3 regions of the Streptomyces sp. NPDC048278 genome follow, and region 1 is predicted to be linked to each of the others. Evidence: riboswitches for the same ligand, from Rfam matches in the RefSeq annotation. Region 1 holds a riboswitch; each other region holds the start of a gene.

Region 1 (3,268 bases):
GCCCTGGGCCTTCCCGGCCCCAGAGCGCGCCACCCTGGACAACGGCCTGACCGTGCTGCGCTGCCACCGCCCCGGCCAGCAGGTCGTCGCCGTCGAGGTGCTCCTGGACGCGCCCCTGGACGCCGAACCGGCCGGCCTGGACGGCGTCGCCACCATCATGGCGCGCGCCTTCTCCGAGGGCACCGACAAGCACGCCGCCGAGGAGTACGCCGCCGAGCTGGAGCGGGCCGGCGCCACCCTCGACGCGCATGCCGACCACCCCGGCGTCCGCGTCAGCCTGGAGGTCCCGGCCTCCCGGCTCGCCAAGGGCCTCGGGCTGCTCTCCGACGCCCTGCGGGCCCCCGCGTTCGCCGAGAGCGAGATCGAGCGGCTGGTCCGCAACCGCCTCGACGAGATCCCGCACGAGCTGGCCAACCCGAGCCGCCGGGCCGCCAAGGAGCTCTACCGGCAGCTGTTCCCGTCCACCGCGCGGATGTCCCGTCCGCGCCAGGGCACCGAGGACACCGTCGAGAAGATCGACGCCGTCGCCGTCCGCGCCTTCTACGACCGGCACGTGCGCCCCGCCACGGCCACCGCGGTCGTCGTCGGCGACCTGACCGGCATCGACCTGGACGAGCTGCTCGGCGAGACCCTGGGCGCCTGGCACGGCTCCACCGCGCAGCCCCGCCCGGTCCCGTCGGTGTCCGCCGACGACACCGGCCGGGTCGTCATCGTGGACCGCCCCGGCGCCGTCCAGACCCAGCTGCTCATCGGCCGCGTCGGCCCCGACCGGCACGACCGCGTCTGGCCCGCCCAGGTGCTCGGCACCTACTGCCTGGGCGGCACCCTCACCTCCCGCCTGGACCGCGTCCTGCGCGAGGAGAAGGGCTACACCTACGGCGTCCGCTCCTTCGGGCAGGTCCTGCGGTCCGCCCCCGACGGCACCGGGGCCTCGATGCTCGCCATCAGCGGCTCCGTGGACACCCCGAACACCGGCCCGGCCCTGTCGGACCTGTGGACGGTGCTGCGCACGCTCGCCGCCGAGGGCCTCACGGACGCCGAGCGCGACGTGGCCGTGCAGAACCTCGTCGGGGTGGCGCCGCTCAAGTACGAGACGGCCGCGGCGGTCGCCGGCACCCTGGCCGACCAGGTCGAGCAGTACCTGCCCGACGACTTCCAGGCCACGCTCTACCGTCAACTCGCGGGCACCGGCACCGTGGAGGCCACCGCGGCGGTCGTGAACGCCTTCCCGGTGGACCACCTGGTGACCGTCCTCGTCGGGGACGCGGCGCAGATCAAGGAGCCCGTGGAGGCGCTCGGGATCGGCGAAGTCACGGTCGTCACCGCCGAGTAGCGGTACGCGCGTGTGCGGAGCCCTGGTGACCCCCGGCCACCAGGGCTCTGGAATGTCCGAATTGGGGCGGAGGTTGCCTGTCTGCCCTGTGGGATACGCGACAAAAGCAGTGATCCGTTTGAGCATGGAAGGCGTGCCCTCGTAGGTTCTTCCGGGCTGTCCGTCAGGCATCGCGCCGCGTCCGCGGCACCGGACAGCCATCGCCGAGTCCCCCTACGGCGCGAGCCAGGGGAGCCGGGGACCCACGAAGTCCCTGGGGTGAATCGGGTGCCCGCGCGTGTCGCGAGGGGGCCCGTAGGAGACCTTCCTGCTCCGAACCCGTCAGCTAACCCGGTAGGCGAGAGGGAAGGAAAGGACCAGCCTCTACATGGCGTTCATGTGCGCCTCCGGGAAGCACCGTCGTCCCGGCCGGGTGAAGCGCACCACCGCGCAGGCCGCCGGTATCGCGGCCCTCACCACCACCGGTGTCATCAGCACCGTCTCCGCCGCCCCGGCGCTCGCCGCCGAGAACTCCGTCGAGCAGACCGGCCTCACCCCCGTCATCACGATCAGCGACTCCGTCGCCGAGCAGATCGACGCCCAGGCCGCTGCCCAGAAGGCCGTCGCCGAGCGCAAGGCGGCCGAGGAGGCGGCCCGCAAGAAGGCCGCGGAGCAGGCCAAGAAGGAGCGCGCGGCCGAGGTGCGCGCCGCCCGTGCGGCCGAGCGCAAGCGCCTCAACACCTTCGTCGCGCCGATCAGCGACTCCTACGTGTCCACCGGCTACAAGACCGGCGGCTCCCTGTGGTCCTCCGGCGCCCACACCGGCATCGACTTCCACGCCGCGAGCGGCACGGTCGTGCACGCGGTCGGCACCGGCACGGTCGTCTCCACCGGTTGGGGCGGGGCGTACGGCAACGAGATCGTCATCAAGATGGCCGACGGCATGTACACCCAGTACGGCCACCTCTCGTCCATCGGCGTCTCGGTGGGCCAGCAGGTCACCCCGGGCCAGCAGATAGGCCTCTCCGGCTCGACCGGCAACACGACCGGACCCCACCTCCACTTCGAGGCCCGTACGACCGCCGAGTACGGCTCCGACGTGGACCCGGTCGCCTACCTCCGCAAGCACGGCGTGAACGTCTGACCCGCGCAGGGGTCGGCGTGGCCTCGGTGGTCGGGTGCGGGTGCGCGGGGGTTGCTCGCGCAGTTCCCCGCGCCCCTGAAGGGGCGCTGCGCTGACGCCCCTGAAAGGGGCGCGGGGAACTGCGCGACCGGCCACGACGCACCCGCACCCGACCACCGCGCGACAACAACTTCTGAGATGTTCCGGAGCCCCGGCCCCCGCGCCGGGGCTTTCGTCGTTTTCGTGCCCCCGGTGTCCAAAATATATCCCTGGATTCCGGCCCCCCGTCGGAAATTGCGGCCCATTGCAATAGAGTCACGGAACGGACGCCACTCGGCGGCGTTTCACGGGGATTAAGGCGGAGGTCGGTCATGCGTATTCCGGCGCACTCGGTATGCACGGCGATCCGGGACGACATCGTCGCAGGTGTCTACGAGCGCGGCAGCCGGCTCACCGAGGAACTCCTGGCCCGCCGCTACGGGGTCTCACGCGTCCCCGTCCGTGAGGCCCTGCGCACCCTGGAGGCCGAGGGCTTCGTGGTGACCCGTCGGCACGCGGGCGCGTGTGTGGCCGAACCGACCGAGCAGGAGGCCGCCGACCTGCTGGAGATGCGCATGCTCCTGGAGCCGCTCGGTGCCTCCCGGGCCGCCCAGCGCCGCACCGAGGCCCACCTCAAGGTGCTGCGCGGGCTGGTCAGGCTGGGGCAGGAGCGGGCCAGGCGCGGCAACAGCGAGGACCTGCGCTCCCTGGGCGGCTGGTTCCACGAGACCCTTGCGCAGGCCTCCGGCAGCCACGCCCTGACCTCGACGCTCACCCAGCTGCGCCACAAGATC
Region 2 (3,268 bases), on a different contig from region 1:
GCCTACCAGCGCGCGTACGTCATCCCGGACGCCGACCAGGACCGGCCCGTGCTGTTCAACTCCTGGGAGGCCACCACCTTCGACATCTCCGAGGACCAGCAGGCCACCCTCGCCCGCCGGGCCGCCGCGATCGGCGTCGAACTGTTCGTGGTGGACGACGGCTGGTTCGGCGCCCGCACCAGCGACCACGCCGGCCTCGGCGACTGGACGCCCAACCCCGACCGCTTCCCCAAGGGCCTCAAGCCGCTCGCCGACTACGTGCACGCCCTCGGCATGCAGTTCGGCATCTGGGTCGAGCCCGAGATGGTCAACGCGGACAGCGACCTCTACCGCGCACACCCCGACTGGGTGCAGTACCAGCAGGGACGGAAGCGGACGGAACTCCGCAACCAGCTCGTCCTCAACCTCGCCCGCGAGGACGTCCAGGAGTACCTCTGGCAGCAGCTCGACACCCTGCTGTCCAGTGCCCCGATCGACTACGTCAAGTGGGACTTCAACCGCTGCTTCACGGATGCGGGCTGGCCCGGCGAGCCCTACCCGCAGCGCCTGTGGGTCGACCACGTGCGCGGGCTGTACGCCCTGCTCGACCGGATCCGCGCGGCCCACCCGGACGTCGCCATCGAGTCCTGCTCCGGCGGTGGCGGGCGGATCGACCTCGGGATCATGAGCCGCACCGACGAGGTGTGGACCTCCGACAACACCGACCCGCTGGACCGGCTCGCCATCCAGCACGGCTTCAGCCAGATCCACCCCGCCCGGGTGATGTCCGCCTGGGTCACCGACAGCCCGAACCACCAGCTCAACGACCGGGTCAGCTCGCTGCGTTTCCGGTTCGTCAGCTCCATGGCCGGGGCGCTCGGCGTAGGCGGCGACCTCTCGAACTGGACCGAGGAGGAGCTCGCCGAGGCCGGCCGTTGGGTGGAGCTCTACAAGGAGATCAGGCCCTTGGTGCAGCGCGGCGACCAGTTCCGGCTGCGACCGCCGGCCGGCGGGCTCAGCGCGGTGCAGTACACGCTCGGCGACGAGACCGTCGTCCTCGCCTGGCTGCAGGCGCAGAGCTACGGCGAGCCGGCACCGGCGCTGCGGCTCCAGGGGCTCGACCCGACGGCGTCGTACGAATGCCTCGAAACGGGCGAATCGCACGGAGGTGCCGTTCTCCTGCATCACGGGCTGCGCACCGGGCTGAAGGGTGACCTGGATGCGGCAGTCATCCGGCTTCGTCGGATCTGACCTATCTGCCCGAATTAGTGCTTTCGTTGCAACTCGCCATGGAATAAGGGGACGTGGCGTGACGTGCGTGAGGAGCGTCATATTCGTGACCGTCCGTCGCGCGTCATGCTCACGTAATTCCGGCGCCTTCCATGAGGGTTGGATAAACGAATAGATCGGAATTCACGGAGGGTGACCGGGATTTCCGGAAGCGGATCAAGTGAAATCCGGACGGCCGGAACCGACTGCTTGTCCACGTCCGTCCCACTCGCTTACGTTCGCCACACATCCGGTCGGAACGCCGAATCCTGCCGCCGCCCGGAGTCCCCACACACACTCACCCGTGCCCGGCAGGAGCGGGGGACCCACCAGGTATGACCGCCTGTTCCGGTTCCCGGGACGGCTTGGGGTGTAGCCGCGTCTTTCGGCGCGGCCGGGCAGCTCCAGCCCGAACCCGACAGCTCACCTCGCAGGCGCAGGAGAGGAATGCGCCATGCCCGCGAAGGGTAAGCACCGCCGCCCCAAGTCCCAGCGTTTCACCCGCTCCATGGCCGTCGCAGGAACCGGTGGCGCCGCGCTGGCTCTGCCGCTCATGGGGACCACCGGAGCCCACGCGGCCACTCCGCAGTCCCTTTCCGAAAAGACCACGCAGTCGCTTCCGGTGATCGAGAAGACCGCGGTGAAGCAGGCGCCCGCGGGGAATTCCGGCGCCACGCATTCCGCGCACCGCGTCTACACGGTGGTGTCCGGCGACTATCTCTCGAAGATCGCCCGCGACCAGCACGTCCGCGGCGGCTGGCACCGGCTCTACGCCGACAACCGGGAGGCCGTCGGCGGCAACCCCTCGCTGATCCACCCCGGTCTCGAGCTCGTCCTCGGCGGCCGGCACGCCGCGACGACGGACTCCGGCTCCCGTTCGCGGGTCCACGCGGACCCACAGCCGTCCAGGTCGACCGCGTCCTCGTCCTCGGCCTCCTCGAACGATTCGAACCGCACGACCGGTTCGAACGACTCTGCCGGTTCGAACGACTCGACCGGTTCGGAAGGTTCGGTGGCGACCGCCTCCGGCTTCGCCCTCCCGGTCACGGGTGGCGCCATCGGCACCGGCTACCACGTGGCCGGCAGCATGTGGTCCAGCGGCTACCACACGGGCGTCGACTTCGTCGTCCCGACCGGCACCCCGGTCAAGGCCGTCGGCGCCGGTACGGTCGTCACCGCCGGCTGGGGCGGCGCCTACGGCAACCAGGTCGTCATCCGGCTCGCCGACGGCTACTACGCGCAGTACGGCCACCTCTCCGCCCTGTCCGTCTCGGTCGGCCAGACCGTGACCGCGGGCCAGCAGATCGGCCTCTCCGGCGCGACCGGCAACGTGACCGGCCCGCACCTCCACTTCGAGATCCGTACCACCCCCGACTACGGCTCGGACGTGGACCCGGTCGCCTACCTCCGCGCCAAGGGCCTCACCGTCGGCTGACCCCGCGTTCGTCGTCACTCAAACGCCGCTGGCCAGGGACTTATTCCAAGGTTGGCAAAGTATTTAAGGGTGTCTTATGTCACCGAGCGTCAAGCCCTTATTACGGTCGCGTAGGTCACAGTCGAAGGTGAATCATGGTCCGATGTGGGAGACGATTCGAAGAGTGACAATGCATCAGTGATCGGGTCGTACGCAGCGGTGGGGGACAGCTTCACCGAGGGCGTGGGAGACCCCGGCCCCGACGGGGCGTTCGTCGGCTGGGCCGACCGGTTCGCGGTACTGCTGTCCGACCGGCGGCCCGAGGGCGACTTCAGCTACACCAACCTTGCCGTGCGCGGGAAACTGCTCGACCAGATCGTGGCGGACCAGGTGCCGCAGGCCCTGGAACTCGCCCCGGACCTGGTCTCGTTCTGCGCGGGCGGCAACGACATCATCCGCCCCGGCACCGACCCCGACGAGGTCGCCGAGCGGTTCGAGCGGGCCGTGGCCCAGCTGACCGAGGCCGTCGGCACGGTGCTGGTGACCACCGGGTTCGACACCCGGGGCGTGCCCGTCCTCAAGCACCTGCGCGGCAAGATCGCCACG
Region 3 (3,268 bases), on a different contig from region 1:
GATGTCCAGCACGTCGTCGGCGAGCTGGAAGGCGACACCGAGCCGTTCGCCGTACTGGGTGAGGACGTCGACGACCGTCTCGTCGGCACCGGACAGCAGGGCGCCGAAGCGGCAGGAGACCGCGACCAGCGAGCCGGTCTTGCCACTGAGCACGTCGAGGTAGTGCTCGACCGGGTCACGGCCGTCCGACGGGCCTGCCGTCTCCAGGATCTGACCGGTCACCAGCCGCTCGAACGCGAGGGCCTGGACCCGGACCGCCTCGGGGCCGAGGTCGGCGAGGATCTGGGAGGCGCGGGCGAAGAGGAAGTCACCGGTGAGGACGGCGAGCGAATTGCCCCAGCGGGTGTTGGCGCTGTCGACACCGCGCCGCACGGCGGCCTCGTCCATGACGTCGTCGTGGTACAGCGTGGCCAGGTGGGTGAGCTCGACGACGACGGCCGACGGCACGACACCGGGCGCGTACGGGTCGCCGAACTGCGCGGCGAGCATCACCAGCAGCGGACGGAACCGCTTCCCGCCGGCCCGCACGAGGTGCTGCGCGGCCTCCGTGATGAAGGGGACCTCGCTCTTGGTGGCTTCTAGCAAGCCCTCCTCGACAGCCGTCAATCCGGCCTGGACATCGGCTTCCAGAGCCTGGTCCCGCACGCTCAGCCCGAACGGCCCGACGACGGTCACGAGGGGTCTCCTGTCTGCTGGTGTCTACTGGCGATTACACGGTTTGTCGATAGGTCGCTGCCATCACTCAAGTCAGCGTATCCGGTCAGGTTTCGATCACCGATAGCGCCCACGGTTACACCCCGGGCGCTATCGGATCACGACCGTTATGTTTTTGATCAGCTGATACGACCTGACATCCACTGACTTAACAGGAAGTGCGGGTAGTTGTCCCGAACCGGGACCCGGGCCGTGTCCCGGGCTACGTCCCCGGCCATGTCCCGGACCGGACCCCTCACCGGACTCTCCGGGCAACCGCCGCCCGCGAGCGGCCCTGCCTCCCCGGACCGACGTCACCTGCCCGGGGGTACCCGCTCCGCCGCCCGCCCAAGCCGACGGGGATACACGATGCACGAACGGCGGCACCGTGCACCCGCCCGTACACCGTTCCTCCACGAGACCCTGCACGACGACCTCCCCGATCCGCGCCCCCCGACCGCGCGCGTGACGCCCGGGCGCCCACGATGTCAACGACGTGCACTGCAGGGGAGGTTCCGCCCTCACGGTGGACACGCGCACCGGGCGCCGATTACCCGACACCCCCCTCGGTCGACGTGACGAGAATCACGCGCGCAGGCGACACCCCTCCCCCGACATCCGGACTTACCAACCGGCCGTCCCGGCCACCCCGTTGAACCCGACGAGCGCATGCGCGTACCGAAAAACCGACAATACGGACTATTCTCGATAATCGTCTGGATTGATTGCATCCGGGGAGGCAATCCGAACGAATGCGGGCGGGGCGCTATTCCCTCGACCCGGAGAAAAGCCGGATTCCACGAATCCCACATGTCCCAATTTGCCGTTATTGCGGATTCGTGAAGTAGGTCACGTGAGCCCGGGCGTCACAGGGGCCATTAGGGGACCCTTCCTCCCCTTTCCCCGCAAGCCAGTTGAGGGTTGGCAACCGCAAAGGATCAAGTGCCCCATACGGCACAGATCAAGGTCAATCGGCATGTTGTGTGAATCAGCCTCTTGTTCCGGACATGTGCTCTCGCATACGTTCCGCCTCGCCGGGCGGACGCCGAATCCTGCCGCCGCCCGTAGTGACCCATCAACGAGTTCATTCGCATGGCAGGAGCGGGGGACCCAGGTAAGTCGCCGGACCGGGCGGCCGACGTCACAGGACGGACGTCGTTCCGGAACGGCTAGGGGTGAAGTCGCATCGCCTTCGGGCGGTGCGGCCGGGTACTCCCCAGGCCCGAACCCGACAGCTCACCTCGCAGGCGACGGAGAGGAACTTCGCCATGCCTGCTGCCGCTCAGCACCGCCGTACCCGCCGCAACCGCATCGTCCGCACGCTCGCCGTCGTCGGCACCGGTGCCGCCGTCCTCGCCCTGCCGCTCATCGGGGCGACGGCCGCGTCCGCCGCCGGCTCCTCCACCACGACTGCCTCGACGACCCTCGCCGGGTACCCGAACAACCTCGACGGCTGGATCCGCGAGTCGCTCGCGATCATGCGGGAGAAGAACATCCCGGGCACCTACAACGGCATCTACCGCAACGTGATGCGGGAGTCCTCCGGCAACCCGCAGGCCATCAACCTCTGGGACTCCAACGCGGCCAAGGGCATCCCGTCCAAGGGCCTGCTCCAGGTGATCGACCCGACGTTCAAGACCTACCACGTGGACGGCACGTCGTTCGACGTCTACGACCCGGTCGCGAACATCACCGCCGCCTGCAACTACGCAGCCGCGCGGTACGGCTCGATCGACAACGTCCACGGCGCGTACTGACCGACGTCCGTTCGACGACCCTTCGACGTCCTTCGCCGTCCTAGGTCAGTCGAAGAGTCTTTCGAGGACGACGGCGATGCCGTCGTCCTCGTTCGACGTGGTGATCTCGTCGGCCACCGCCCTGAGTTCGGGGTGGGCGTTGGCCATCGCCACCCCGTGGGCCGCCCATTCGAACATCGGGATGTCGTTGGGCATGTCACCGAAGGCGATGGCCTGTTCGGGGCTCAGCCCCAGACGGTCGGCGGCCAGCGCGAGCCCGGTCGCCTTGGTCACCCCGCACGGCTGCAGTTCGACGGTCCCCGGCCCCGACATCGTGACCGTCGCGAGCGATCCGACCACCGAGCGGGCCGTCGTCGTCAGTTCGTCGTCGGACAGGGTGTGGTGGCGCAGCAGCACCTTGCTGATGGGCGCGCACCACAGGTCGTCGCGCCGGGCGACGCGCAGGGCGGGCAGCGTGGGGTGGGGCATCAGGTAGCCCGGCTCGATGAGCGTGAGCCCGTCCACGCCGTCCTGGTCGACCGCCGCGTACACCTGGCCGATCTCGGCCTCGATCTTGCCGAGTGCGGTCTCGGCCAGCTCCCGGTCCAGGGTGACCGACCACAGCAGCCGGTTCGCCCCGGCGTCGTACACCTGCGCGCCCTGACCGCAGACGGCGAGTCCCGTGCAGCCGAGGTCGTCGAGGAGCGGGCGCACTCTCGGGGCAGGACGGCCGGTCACCACGAGGTGGCGGGCACCGGCCCGGCCGGCACGCCCGAGCGCGGCGAGCGACCGTTCCGAGAAGGTGTCGTCGCCGCGCAGCAGCGTGCCGTCCAGGTCGG

The links. Region 1 has a riboswitch for cyclic di-AMP ahead of AB0D74_RS20500 (M23 family metallopeptidase). Riboswitches for the same ligand answer to the same signal wherever they lie in the genome.
Region 2: it holds a riboswitch for cyclic di-AMP, as region 1 does, so the genes downstream of both, AB0D74_RS02575 (LysM peptidoglycan-binding domain-containing M23 family metallopeptidase) here and AB0D74_RS20500 (M23 family metallopeptidase) in region 1, are expected to answer to the same signal.
Region 3: it holds a riboswitch for cyclic di-AMP, as region 1 does, so the genes downstream of both, AB0D74_RS24415 (transglycosylase SLT domain-containing protein) here and AB0D74_RS20500 (M23 family metallopeptidase) in region 1, are expected to answer to the same signal.

Annotation. Positions count from the first base shown of each region.
Region 1 covers NZ_JBEZLP010000011.1:54,931-58,198, forward strand. The annotation lists gene AB0D74_RS20495 (pitrilysin family protein) at 1-1,333, shown strand, start outside; cyclic di-AMP (ydaO/yuaA leader) riboswitch at 1,525-1,688, shown strand; gene AB0D74_RS20500 (M23 family metallopeptidase) at 1,701-2,456, shown strand; gene AB0D74_RS20505 (GntR family transcriptional regulator) at 2,807-3,268, shown strand, end outside.
Region 2 covers NZ_JBEZLP010000001.1:557,178-560,445, reverse strand. The annotation lists gene AB0D74_RS02580 (alpha-galactosidase) at 1-1,230, shown strand, start outside; cyclic di-AMP (ydaO/yuaA leader) riboswitch at 1,538-1,698, shown strand; gene AB0D74_RS02575 (LysM peptidoglycan-binding domain-containing M23 family metallopeptidase) at 1,703-2,683, shown strand; gene AB0D74_RS02570 (SGNH/GDSL hydrolase family protein) at 2,861-3,268, shown strand, end outside.
Region 3 covers NZ_JBEZLP010000014.1:37,547-40,814, forward strand. The annotation lists gene AB0D74_RS24410 (polyprenyl synthetase family protein) at 1-675, opposite strand, end outside; cyclic di-AMP (ydaO/yuaA leader) riboswitch at 1,760-1,956, shown strand; gene AB0D74_RS24415 (transglycosylase SLT domain-containing protein) at 1,962-2,450, shown strand; gene AB0D74_RS24420 (HAD family hydrolase) at 2,496-3,268, opposite strand, start outside.